3 regions of the Streptomyces sp. NBC_00224 genome follow, and region 2 is predicted to be linked to each of the others. Evidence: riboswitches for the same ligand, from Rfam matches in the RefSeq annotation. Region 2 holds a riboswitch; each other region holds the start of a gene.

Region 1 (3,269 bases), 3.5 Mb from region 2:
TCGCGCGGTACGCGCACGACCCGGCCGAGTGGACGGACATCCCCGCGGCCGCGCGCACCCGGCTCCAGGAGGAGCTGCTGCCGGACCTGATGTCGGTGGTGCGGCACATCTCGTGCGACGACGACACCACCCGCAAGACGCTGTGGCGGCTGCACGACGGGACGCTCGTCGAGTCGGTCCTGATGCGCTACCCCGACCGGGTGACCATGTGCATCTCCTCGCAGGCCGGCTGCGGTATGAACTGCCCGTTCTGCGCGACCGGCCAGGCGGGCCTGGACCGCAACCTGTCGACCGCCGAGATCGTGCACCAGATCGTCGACGGCATGCGCGCACTGCGCGACGGCGAGGTCCCCGGCGGCCCGGCGCGCCTGTCGAACATCGTCTTCATGGGCATGGGCGAGCCGCTCGCCAACTACAAGCGGGTCGTCGGCTCCATCCGCCGCCTCACCGACCCCGAGCCCGACGGCCTGGGCCTGTCCCAGCGCGGCATCACCGTCTCCACCGTCGGCCTGGTCCCGGCCATGCACCGCTTCGCCGACGAGGGCTTCAAGTGCCGCCTCGCCGTGTCGCTGCACGCGCCGGACGACGAGCTGCGCGACACCCTGGTCCCGGTCAACACGCGCTGGAAGGTCCGCGAGGTCCTGGACGCGGCGTGGGAGTACGCGGAGAAGTCCGGCCGCCGCATCTCGATCGAGTACGCACTGATCCGCGACATCAACGACCAGGCCTGGCGCGGTGACCTGCTCGGCCGCCTCCTCAAGGGCAAGCGCGTCCACGTCAACCTGATCCCGCTGAACCCGACGCCGGGCTCGAAGTGGACCGCCTCGCGCCCCGAGGACGAGAAGGCGTTCGTCGAGGCCATCGCCGCCCACGGGGTGCCGGTCACCGTCCGGGACACCCGTGGCCAGGAGATCGACGGAGCGTGCGGACAGCTCGCCGCGTCCGAGAGGTAGTCTGGGCTCGAAATTTGCATATTCCGACAGGGGAGCGCCACAGCGCTGAGAGTGCGACACCGTCAGGTCGCAGACCCTCTGAACCTTGCCCAGGTCATTCTGGGTAGGAAGTTCGGTCATCACTCAAGCTGTTGCGCCCTGCTCGCCGCCGCCCGGTGAGCAGGGCCGCGTCTCTTCCTGGTCCCACCAGGAGGATCCACAACCATGCGCAGTACGAAGAAGTTGGCGGCCGGCGCGCTCGCCGCCGCCCTCGGGGTCAGTACGCTCGCCGCGTGCGGCGGCAAGGACGACGGCGCCGGCAAGTCCGACGGCGGCACCATGTCCAAGACCGTCACGCTGGTCAGCCACGACTCGTTCGCCGCCTCCGACGCGGTGCTCAAGGAGTTCACCGCGCAGACCGGCTACACGGTCAAGGTCCTCAAGAGCGGCGACGCGGGCGCGGCGCTCAACCAGGAGATCCTCACCAAGGGTTCCCCGCGCGGCGACGTCTTCTTCGGCGTCGACAACACCCTGCTCTCGCGCGCCCTCGACAACGGGATCTTCACCCCGTACGAGGCGAAGGGCCTCGCCGCCGTCCCCGCGGCCGTCCAGCTCGACCAGGGCAGGCACCGGGTCACGCCGATCGACACCGGCGACATCTGCGTCAACTACGACAAGAAGTACTTCGCGGACAAGAAGCTCAGCCCGCCGAGCTCCTTCGCCGACCTGATCAAGCCCGAGTACAAGAACCTGCTGGTCACCGAGAACGCGGCGACCTCCTCGCCGGGCCTGGGCTTCCTGCTCGGCAGCGCCGCCCAGTACGGCGACGACGGCTGGCAGGACTACTGGAAGAAGCTCAAGGACAACGGCGTCAAGGTCGTCGACGGCTGGGAGCAGGCCTACAACCAGGACTTCTCCGGCTCGGCCGGCGGCAAGAAGGCCAAGGGCGACCGCCCGCTGGTCGTCTCCTACGCCTCCAGCCCGCCCGTCGAGGTCCTGTACGCCAAGCCGCAGCCCACCGAGGCCCCCACCGGCGTCGCCACCGGCACCTGCTTCCGCCAGACCGAGTTCGCCGGGCTCCTCAAGGGCGCCAAGAACGAGGCGGGCGGCAAGGCGCTCCTCGACTTCCTGATCTCCAAGAAGTTCCAGGAGGACATGCCGCTCAACATGTTCGTGAACCCGGTGCTCAAGGACGCCAAGCTGCCCGAGCTGTTCACCAAGTTCGGCGCCACGGTCACCGAAACGCACGACGTCGCTCCGGAGAAGATCTCCAAGAACCGTGAGCAGTGGGTCAAGTCGTGGTCCTCGCTCGTGCTGAAGTAAGCCGCACGCCCGGCGCGAAGAGGGTGCGCGCGAACGCGGTGCGGCTCGGCCTGATGGCCCTGCCGCTCGCGTTCTTCGCGCTCTTCTTCGCCTGGCCCGTGGCCGCGATCGTCGGCCGCGGGCTGCGCGTCGACGGCGTCTGGCACCTCGGCCGGATCGGCGAGGTGATCACCGACCCGGACATCGGGCACGTCCTGTGGTTCACCACCTGGCAGGCGCTCGCCTCCACCGCGCTCACCCTGCTGATCGCGCTGCCCGGCGCGTACGTCTTCGCGCGCTTCGACTTCCCCGGCCGCCAGCTGCTGCGGGCCGTGGTCACGGTCCCCTTCGTGCTGCCCACCGTCGTCGTCGGCACCGCCTTCCTGGCGCTGCTCGGCCGGGGCGGGCTCCTTGACGAGCTGTGGGGCGTACGGCTCGACACCACGGTGTGGGCGATCCTGCTCGCGCATGTCTTCTTCAACTACGCGGTCGTCGTACGGACCGTCGGCGGCCTGTGGGCACAGCTCGACCCGCGCCAGGAGGAAGCCGCCCGGGTCCTCGGCGCCTCCCGGTTCGCGGCGTGGCGCACGGTGACCCTGCCCGCGCTCGGGCCCGCCGTGGCGGCCGCCGCCCTGATGGTCTTCCTCTTCACGTTCACCTCGTTCGGCGTCGTGCAGATCCTCGGCGGCCCCACCTTCTCCACGCTCGAAGTGGAGATCTACCGCCAGACCGCCCAGCTCCTCGACCTGCCCACCGCCGCGGTCCTGACCCTCGTCCAGTTCGCCGCGGTCGGCGCGGTCCTCGCCGTGCACGCCTGGACGGTACGGCGGCGCGAGAGCGCCCTGAAGCTCGTCGACCCCGCGCGCACGGCCCGGCGCCCGCGCGGCGCGGGACAGTGGACGCTGCTCGCGGCGGTGCTGGCCGTGGTGGCCGTACTGATCCTGCTGCCGCTGGGCGTGCTGGTCGCCCGCTCCCTGGACACCCCCGACGGCTACGGCTTCGGCTACTTCCGCTCCCTCCAGTCGGTGGGGGCGG
Region 2 (3,269 bases):
TCCACGCGGCGCCTTCCGGGTCGCCGCGCCACAGCAGCCGGTCGGCGCCGCCGTGGTGGCCGACGTACTGCACGAACCTGCCGAACTGCTCGGACCAGAAGTACGGCACCGGGTCGTACGGCCGGACCGCCTCGCCGACGATGTCCGCCGCCACCGTGCGCGGCCCCTGCAGCGCGTTGTCCCAGTGGTGGATGAGCAGCCGCTCTCCGTACCTTCCCGAAGGGAAGGAGGCGCAGTCCCCGACCGCGTAGACGTCGGGCAGCGAGGTGCGCAGCCGGTCGTCGGCCGTGACCGCGCCCTCCGCACCCCGCTCGATGCCGGTTCCCGCCAGCCAGTCGGTGGTGGGCCGGGCGCCGATGCCGACGACGACCGCGTCGGCCGGGAGCCGGCGGCCGTCCGCCAGGACGACGGCTCCGGGTTCGACGGCCGCCACGCGCGCGTGGGTGAGCAGTTCGGCGCCGCTCTCCGCGTACCAGCCGGCCATCGGCTCGGTGACCTCGGCGGGCAGCGCGCCCGCCAGCGGGCGGTCGGCGGCCTCCACGACGGTGACCGCGCACCCCGCCTCGCGCGCGGCCGTGGCGAACTCGGCCCCGATCCAGCCCGCCCCGACGACCACGACGCGGCGCTGGGCGCTCAGTACCGCGCGCAGCCGCCCGGCGTCGTCGAGGGTGCGCAGCAGATGGACGTCGGGAAGGCCCTCGATGCCGGGCAGCGTGATCGGCTCCGCGCCGGAGGCGATCACCAGCGCGTCGTACGGGACGGGCCCGGACGCGGTGTCGATCTCGTGCTCACGCGCGCGTACGTCCGTGACGGTCTCGCCCAGGCGCAGCTCGACTCCGAGGCCCTCGAAGTCCACCTCGAAGGCTGAACCCTCGGCCTTGCCGAGCAGCACCGCCTTGGAGAGCGGTGGCCGGTCGTACGGCTGGTGGGGCTCGGCGCCGATGAGGGTGATCCGGCCGGGAAAGCCCTGTTCGCGCAGGGCCACGGCGGTCTGGACCCCGGCCATGCCCGCGCCGACGACCACCACGTGGCGCTGTTCGGAATGCGTCTGCTTTTCGCTCACCCGATCACCATAAACATCTGACAGTTCGTCAGGAAACCGGTCAGGCGTTAGCCTGACGCACGTACAAGCACTCGCGGGAGCCCGGACGCACCGGGCTGAGAGGGAGGCTGCAGCGGCCTCCGACCGTACGAACCTGATCCGGGTCATGCCGGCGAAGGGAGGGGCTGGACGCCCATGCAGTCATCCCAAAACGGGGCAATTCCCCACGGGTCGGACGTACTGGTGGTGGGGGGCGGCATCATCGGCCTCGTCACGGCCTGGCGGGCGGCGCAGCGCGGTATGCGCACCGCGCTCGCCGACCCCGCGCCCGGCGGCGGCGCCGCCCAGGTCGCGGCGGGCATGCTCGCCGCCGTCACCGAGCTCCACTACGGCGAGGAGACCCTGCTCGGCCTCAACCTGGCCTCCGCCAGGCGCTACCCGGACTTCGTGGCCGAGCTGGAGCAGGCGAGCGGCCTCGGCACCGGCTACCGCGCCTGCGGCACCCTCGCGGTGGCCCTGGACGCCGACGACCGTGCCCATCTGCGCGAGCTGCACGCGCTCCAGCAGCGCTCGGGGCTCGACTCCCAGTGGCTGACCGGGCGCGAGTGCCGCCGCCTCGAACCGATGCTGGCGCCCGGGGTGCGCGGCGGACTGCGGGTCGACGGCGACCACCAGATCGACCCGCGCCGCCTCACCAGGGCCCTGCTCACGGCGTGCGAGCGGGCCGGGGTGGTGTTCCACCGCGCCTGGGCCGAACGGCTCTCGGTGGTCCGCGAGCGGGCCGCGGGGGCCGTCCTGGCCGACGGCACCGAGCTCGCCGCCGACCAGGTCGTCCTCGCGGGCGGCAGCCTCAGCGGACGGCTCGCCGGGGTCCCGGAGGAGCTGCGGCCGCCGGTGCGCCCGGTCAAGGGCCAGGTGCTGCGGCTGACCGTGCCGCCCGCGTACGCGCCGTTCCTGTCCCGCACGGTCCGCGCGGTGGTCCGCGGCAGCCACGTCTACCTGGTGCCGCGCGCCGACGGCGAGCTCGTCGTCGGCGCCACCAGCGAGGAGCTGGGCTGGGACACCACGGTCACCGCGGGCGGCGTCTACGAGCTGCTGCGCGACGCGCACGAGCTGGTGCCCGGCATCACCGAACTGCCGCTGACCGAGACCCGCGCGGGGCTGCGCCCCGGCTCCCCCGACAACGCGCCGCTGCTCGGCCCGACCGCCCTGCCCGGCCTGCACCTGGCCACCGGCCACTACCGCAACGGGGTGCTGCTCACCCCCGTCACCGGCGACGCGCTGGCGCACGCGCTGGCCACCGGCGAACTGCCCGACGAGGCGCGCCCCTTCACCCCCCGCCGTTTCACCTCCGCCCCGGTGGAGTCCGTACCGCAGGAGCTGACCGCATGACCGTCTCCCCGACGACCGTCTCCGTCAACGGCGAGGCGCGCGACCTCGCCGCCGGCACCACACTGGACGTACTCGTCGCCACCCTGACCCCGGCACCCGCGGGCGTCGCCGCCGCCGTCAACGAGGCGGTCGTACCGCGCAGCGAATGGCCGCGCACCACGCTCGGCGACGGCGACCGCGTCGAGGTCCTGACCGCCGTCCAGGGAGGCTGAGCCATGGCCGACGACCTGTTCACCCTCGGCGGTACGACCTTCACCTCGCGGCTGATCATGGGCACCGGCGGGGCGCCGAGCCTCGACATCCTGGAGCGCTCGCTCGCCGCCTCCGGCACCGAGCTGACGACCGTCGCGATGCGCCGCCTCGACCCGACGGTGCAGGGCTCGGTCCTGTCCGTCCTGGAGAAGCTGAACATCAGCGTGCTGCCGAACACGGCGGGCTGCTTCACCGCCGGGGAGGCCGTACTGACCGCCCGCCTCGCGCGCGAGGCGCTCGGCACGGACTGGGTCAAGCTGGAGGTGGTCGCCGACGAGCGCACCCTGCTGCCCGATCCGATCGAGCTCCTGGACGCGGCGGAAGTGCTGGTCGACGACGGTTTCACGGTGCTGCCGTACACCAACGACGACCCGGTGCTCGCCCGGAAGCTGGAGGACGTGGGATGCGCGGCGATCATGCCGCTCGGCTCCCCCATCGGCTCCGGGCTCGGCATCCGCAACCCGCACAACTTCGAGCTGATCGTGGACCGCGCCACCGTCCCGGTCGTCCTCGACGCGGGTGCGGGCACCGCCTCCGACGCGGCGCTCGCGATGGAGCTGGGGTGCTCGGCGGTGATGCTCGC
Region 3 (3,269 bases), 1.8 Mb from region 2:
ACCGGGAAACCACCGGCGCGTTCGTTTCACGTGAAACCACGGCCGCGCATGTTTCACGTGAAACAGGGATCGCTGTTTCACGTGAAACATCGGTACGCGGACGTCACTCCGCGATCGGCAGATAGACGCGGTTGCCCGCCTCGGCGAACTCCTTGGACTTCTCCGCCATCCCGGCCTCGATGTCCCCCGCCGCCAGATCCCCGCCGTGCTGGCGCCGGATGTCCTGCGAGATCTTCATCGAGCAGAACTTCGGCCCGCACATCGAGCAGAAGTGCGCGGTCTTCGCCGGCTCGGCGGGCAGCGTCTCGTCGTGGAACTCCCGGGCGGTGTCCGGGTCGAGGGCCAGATTGAACTGGTCCTCCCAGCGGAACTCGAAGCGGGCGTCCGAGAGCGCGTCGTCCCAGTCCTGGGCGCCCGGGTGCCCCTTGGCGAGGTCGGCCGCGTGCGCCGCGATCTTGTAGGTGATGACGCCCGTCTTCACGTCGTCGCGGTTCGGCAGGCCCAGGTGCTCCTTGGGCGTGACGTAGCAGAGCATCGCGGTGCCCCACCAGGCGATCATCGCCGCGCCGATGCCGGAGGTGATGTGGTCGTACGCCGGGGCGACGTCGGTGGTCAGCGGGCCGAGCGTGTAGAACGGCGCCTCCTCGCAGATCTCCTGCTGGAGGTCGATGTTCTCCTTGATCTTGTGCATCGGGACGTGGCCCGGGCCCTCGATCATCGTCTGGACGTTGTGGCGCTTGGCGATCGTGTTGAGCTCACCGAGCGTGCGCAGCTCGGCGAACTGCGCCTCGTCGTTGGCGTCCGCGATGGAGCCCGGGCGCAGGCCGTCGCCCAGGGAGTACGTCACGTCGTACGCCGCGAGGATCTCGCACAGCTCCTCGAAGTTCTCGTACAGGAACGACTCCTTGTGGTGCGCGAGGCACCAGGCGGCCATGATCGAGCCGCCGCGCGAGACGATGCCGGTCTTGCGGCGGGCGGTGAGCGGCACGTACCGCAGGAGCACCCCGGCGTGGACCGTCATGTAGTCGACGCCCTGCTCGGCCTGCTCGATGACCGTGTCCTTGTAGACGTCCCAGGTCAGCTCCTCGGCGCGGCCGTCGACCTTCTCCAGCGCCTGGTAGAGCGGCACGGTGCCGATCGGGACGGGGGAGTTGCGCAGCACCCACTCGCGGGTGGTGTGGATGTTGCGGCCGGTGGAGAGGTCCATGACCGTGTCGGCGCCCCAGCGGGTGGCCCAGGTCATCTTGTCGACCTCCTCCTCGATGGAGGAGGTGACGGCGGAGTTGCCGATGTTGGCGTTGACCTTCACCAGGAACCGCTTGCCGATGATCATCGGCTCGATCTCGGGGTGGTTGACGTTGGCGGGCAGCACCGCGCGCCCGGCCGCGATCTCCTCGCGCACGACCTCGGGCGAGACGTTCTCGCGGATCGCGACGTACTCCATCTCCGGGGTGATCTCGCCCCGGCGGGCGTACGCGAGCTGGGTGACGGCCTGGCCGCCTCGGCCCCGGCGCGGCTGGCGCGGCCGGCCCGGGAACACCGCGTCGAGGTTCTTCAGCCCGCCACGCGGCGAGGTGTGCTTGATGCCGTCGTCCTCGGGGCGCACGGGGCGGCCCGCGTACTCCTCGGTGTCCCCGCGCGCGATGATCCAGTTCTCCCGGAGCGGGGCGAGTCCGCGGCGGACGTCCGTCTCGATGTTCGGGTCCGTGTACGGCCCGGACGTGTCGTACAGCGTGACGTCCTTGCCGTTGGTGAGGTGCACCTGGCGGACCGGCACCCGGAGGTCGGGGCGCGAGCCCTCGACGTATCCCTTGTGCCAGCCGATGGACTTCCCGGCCTCGCTCTGATTCGAGGCAGGCGTGCGTGCGTCCTGAACGGTCATGAGACCTACTCCCTACGCCGGCATTACCCGGTAACAGGTTCGGCGGTCGGCGCAGCCACTTCCGTACGGTTCGTACGGCTTTCAGCGCCCTCTCAGCCCGGTGCTCCGAGCTCCCGCGTGTGCAAAGGTGTCACCACGCTAGCGTCATCGCCAGCGCGCTGAACAGAGGGGCCCCACCGTTCTTGCGATGATCGGGCGGTGACGTCAGCAGAGCAGCCCCCCGAAGACGCCCACGGACACCCGCACGGCCAGACCTCCGGGCACACGCACAGCCACGGTCCCGCGGCGCCCGTCTCCAAGCATCTCCGCAAGGTGATCGCCGCCGTGCTGATCCCTTTCTCGGTCGCGGTGCTCGTCGGCCTGGCCGTGCTGTGGCCCGGGGGATCCCCGTCCCACCAGCGCACCGGAGTCGGCTTCGACCGCCAGACCCAGCAGGCGAAGGTCGTCGCACTCCAGAAGGTCGACTGCAAGACGGTCAACGGCGGTCAGACCCCGTCGAACGGCAACACCTCGACCGCCAAGGGCCAGGAGGCCGAGCGCTCCGATCGGGGCCTGTGCGCCAAGGCGACCATCGAGGTCACCAGCGGCAAGGAGAAGGGCCGCACCTTCACCGAGATCGTCCAGCCGGACGCTCCGCGCCAACTGCACAAGGGGCAGGGCGTGATCGTCGCGTACGCCCCCGACGCCCCGCACGACCTGCAGTATTCGGTGACCGATGTGAACCGGCGGCTCCCGATGGCGCTGCTCGCGGGCATCTTCGCCCTCGCGGTCGTGGTCGTCGGCCGGCTGCGCGGGGTGATGGCGCTCGTCGCGCTGGTCGTCTCGTTCGCCGTGCTGACCCTGTTCATCCTGCCGGCGATCCTCCAGGGCTCCAATCCGCTGCTGGTCGCGGTGGTCGGGTCGAGCGCGATCATGCTGATCGCGCTGTACATGTGCCACGGCCTGTCGGCGCGCACCTCGGTCGCCGTGCTCGGCACGCTGGTCTCGCTCGTCCTGATCGGGCTGCTCGGGTCGCTCTTCATCGGCTGGGCCTCGCTGACCGGTAACACCGACGACAACACCGGCCTGATCCACGCGCTGTACCCGAACATCGACATGTCCGGTCTGCTGCTGGCCGGCGTGATCATCGGATCGCTCGGGGTGCTCGACGATGTGACGGTCACCCAGACGTCGGCGGTCTGGGAGCTCCACGAGGCCAATCCGACGATGGGTCCGCGCGGGCTGTACCGGGCGGGCATCCGGATCGGCCGCGACCACATCGCGTCGGTGGTCAACACCCTGGTCCTGGCGTACGCGGGCGCGGCGCTGCCGCTGTTGCTGCTGTTCTCGATCGCGCAGAGCAGCGTGGGGACGGTGGCCAACAGCGAGCTGGTCGCCGAGGAGATCG

What was found. A riboswitch is a leader RNA that binds a small molecule or an ion and turns the genes downstream of it on or off. The one in region 2 is predicted to bind thiamine pyrophosphate.
Region 1: linked by a shared signal. The riboswitch ahead of OG965_RS29035 (thiamine ABC transporter substrate binding subunit) and the one ahead of thiO (glycine oxidase ThiO) in region 2 are both predicted to bind thiamine pyrophosphate.
Region 3: linked by a shared signal. The riboswitch ahead of thiC (phosphomethylpyrimidine synthase ThiC) and the one ahead of thiO (glycine oxidase ThiO) in region 2 are both predicted to bind thiamine pyrophosphate.

What each region holds. Positions count from the first base shown of each region.
Region 1 covers NZ_CP108106.1:6,470,120-6,473,388, forward strand. Annotated here, with positions in the region: gene rlmN (23S rRNA (adenine(2503)-C(2))-methyltransferase RlmN) at 1-953, shown strand, start outside; TPP riboswitch at 972-1,081, shown strand; gene OG965_RS29035 (thiamine ABC transporter substrate binding subunit) at 1,158-2,255, shown strand; gene OG965_RS29040 (ABC transporter permease) at 2,294-3,269, shown strand, end outside.
Region 2 covers NZ_CP108106.1:2,985,443-2,988,711, forward strand. Annotated here, with positions in the region: gene OG965_RS13310 (NAD(P)/FAD-dependent oxidoreductase) at 1-1,006, opposite strand, end outside; TPP riboswitch at 1,127-1,240, shown strand; gene thiO (glycine oxidase ThiO) at 1,238-2,434, shown strand; gene thiS (sulfur carrier protein ThiS) at 2,431-2,646, shown strand; gene OG965_RS13325 (thiazole synthase) at 2,650-3,269, shown strand, end outside.
Region 3 covers NZ_CP108106.1:4,834,032-4,837,300, reverse strand. Annotated here, with positions in the region: gene thiC (phosphomethylpyrimidine synthase ThiC) at 104-1,882, opposite strand; TPP riboswitch at 1,875-2,009, opposite strand; gene OG965_RS21555 (YibE/F family protein) at 2,081-3,269, shown strand, end outside.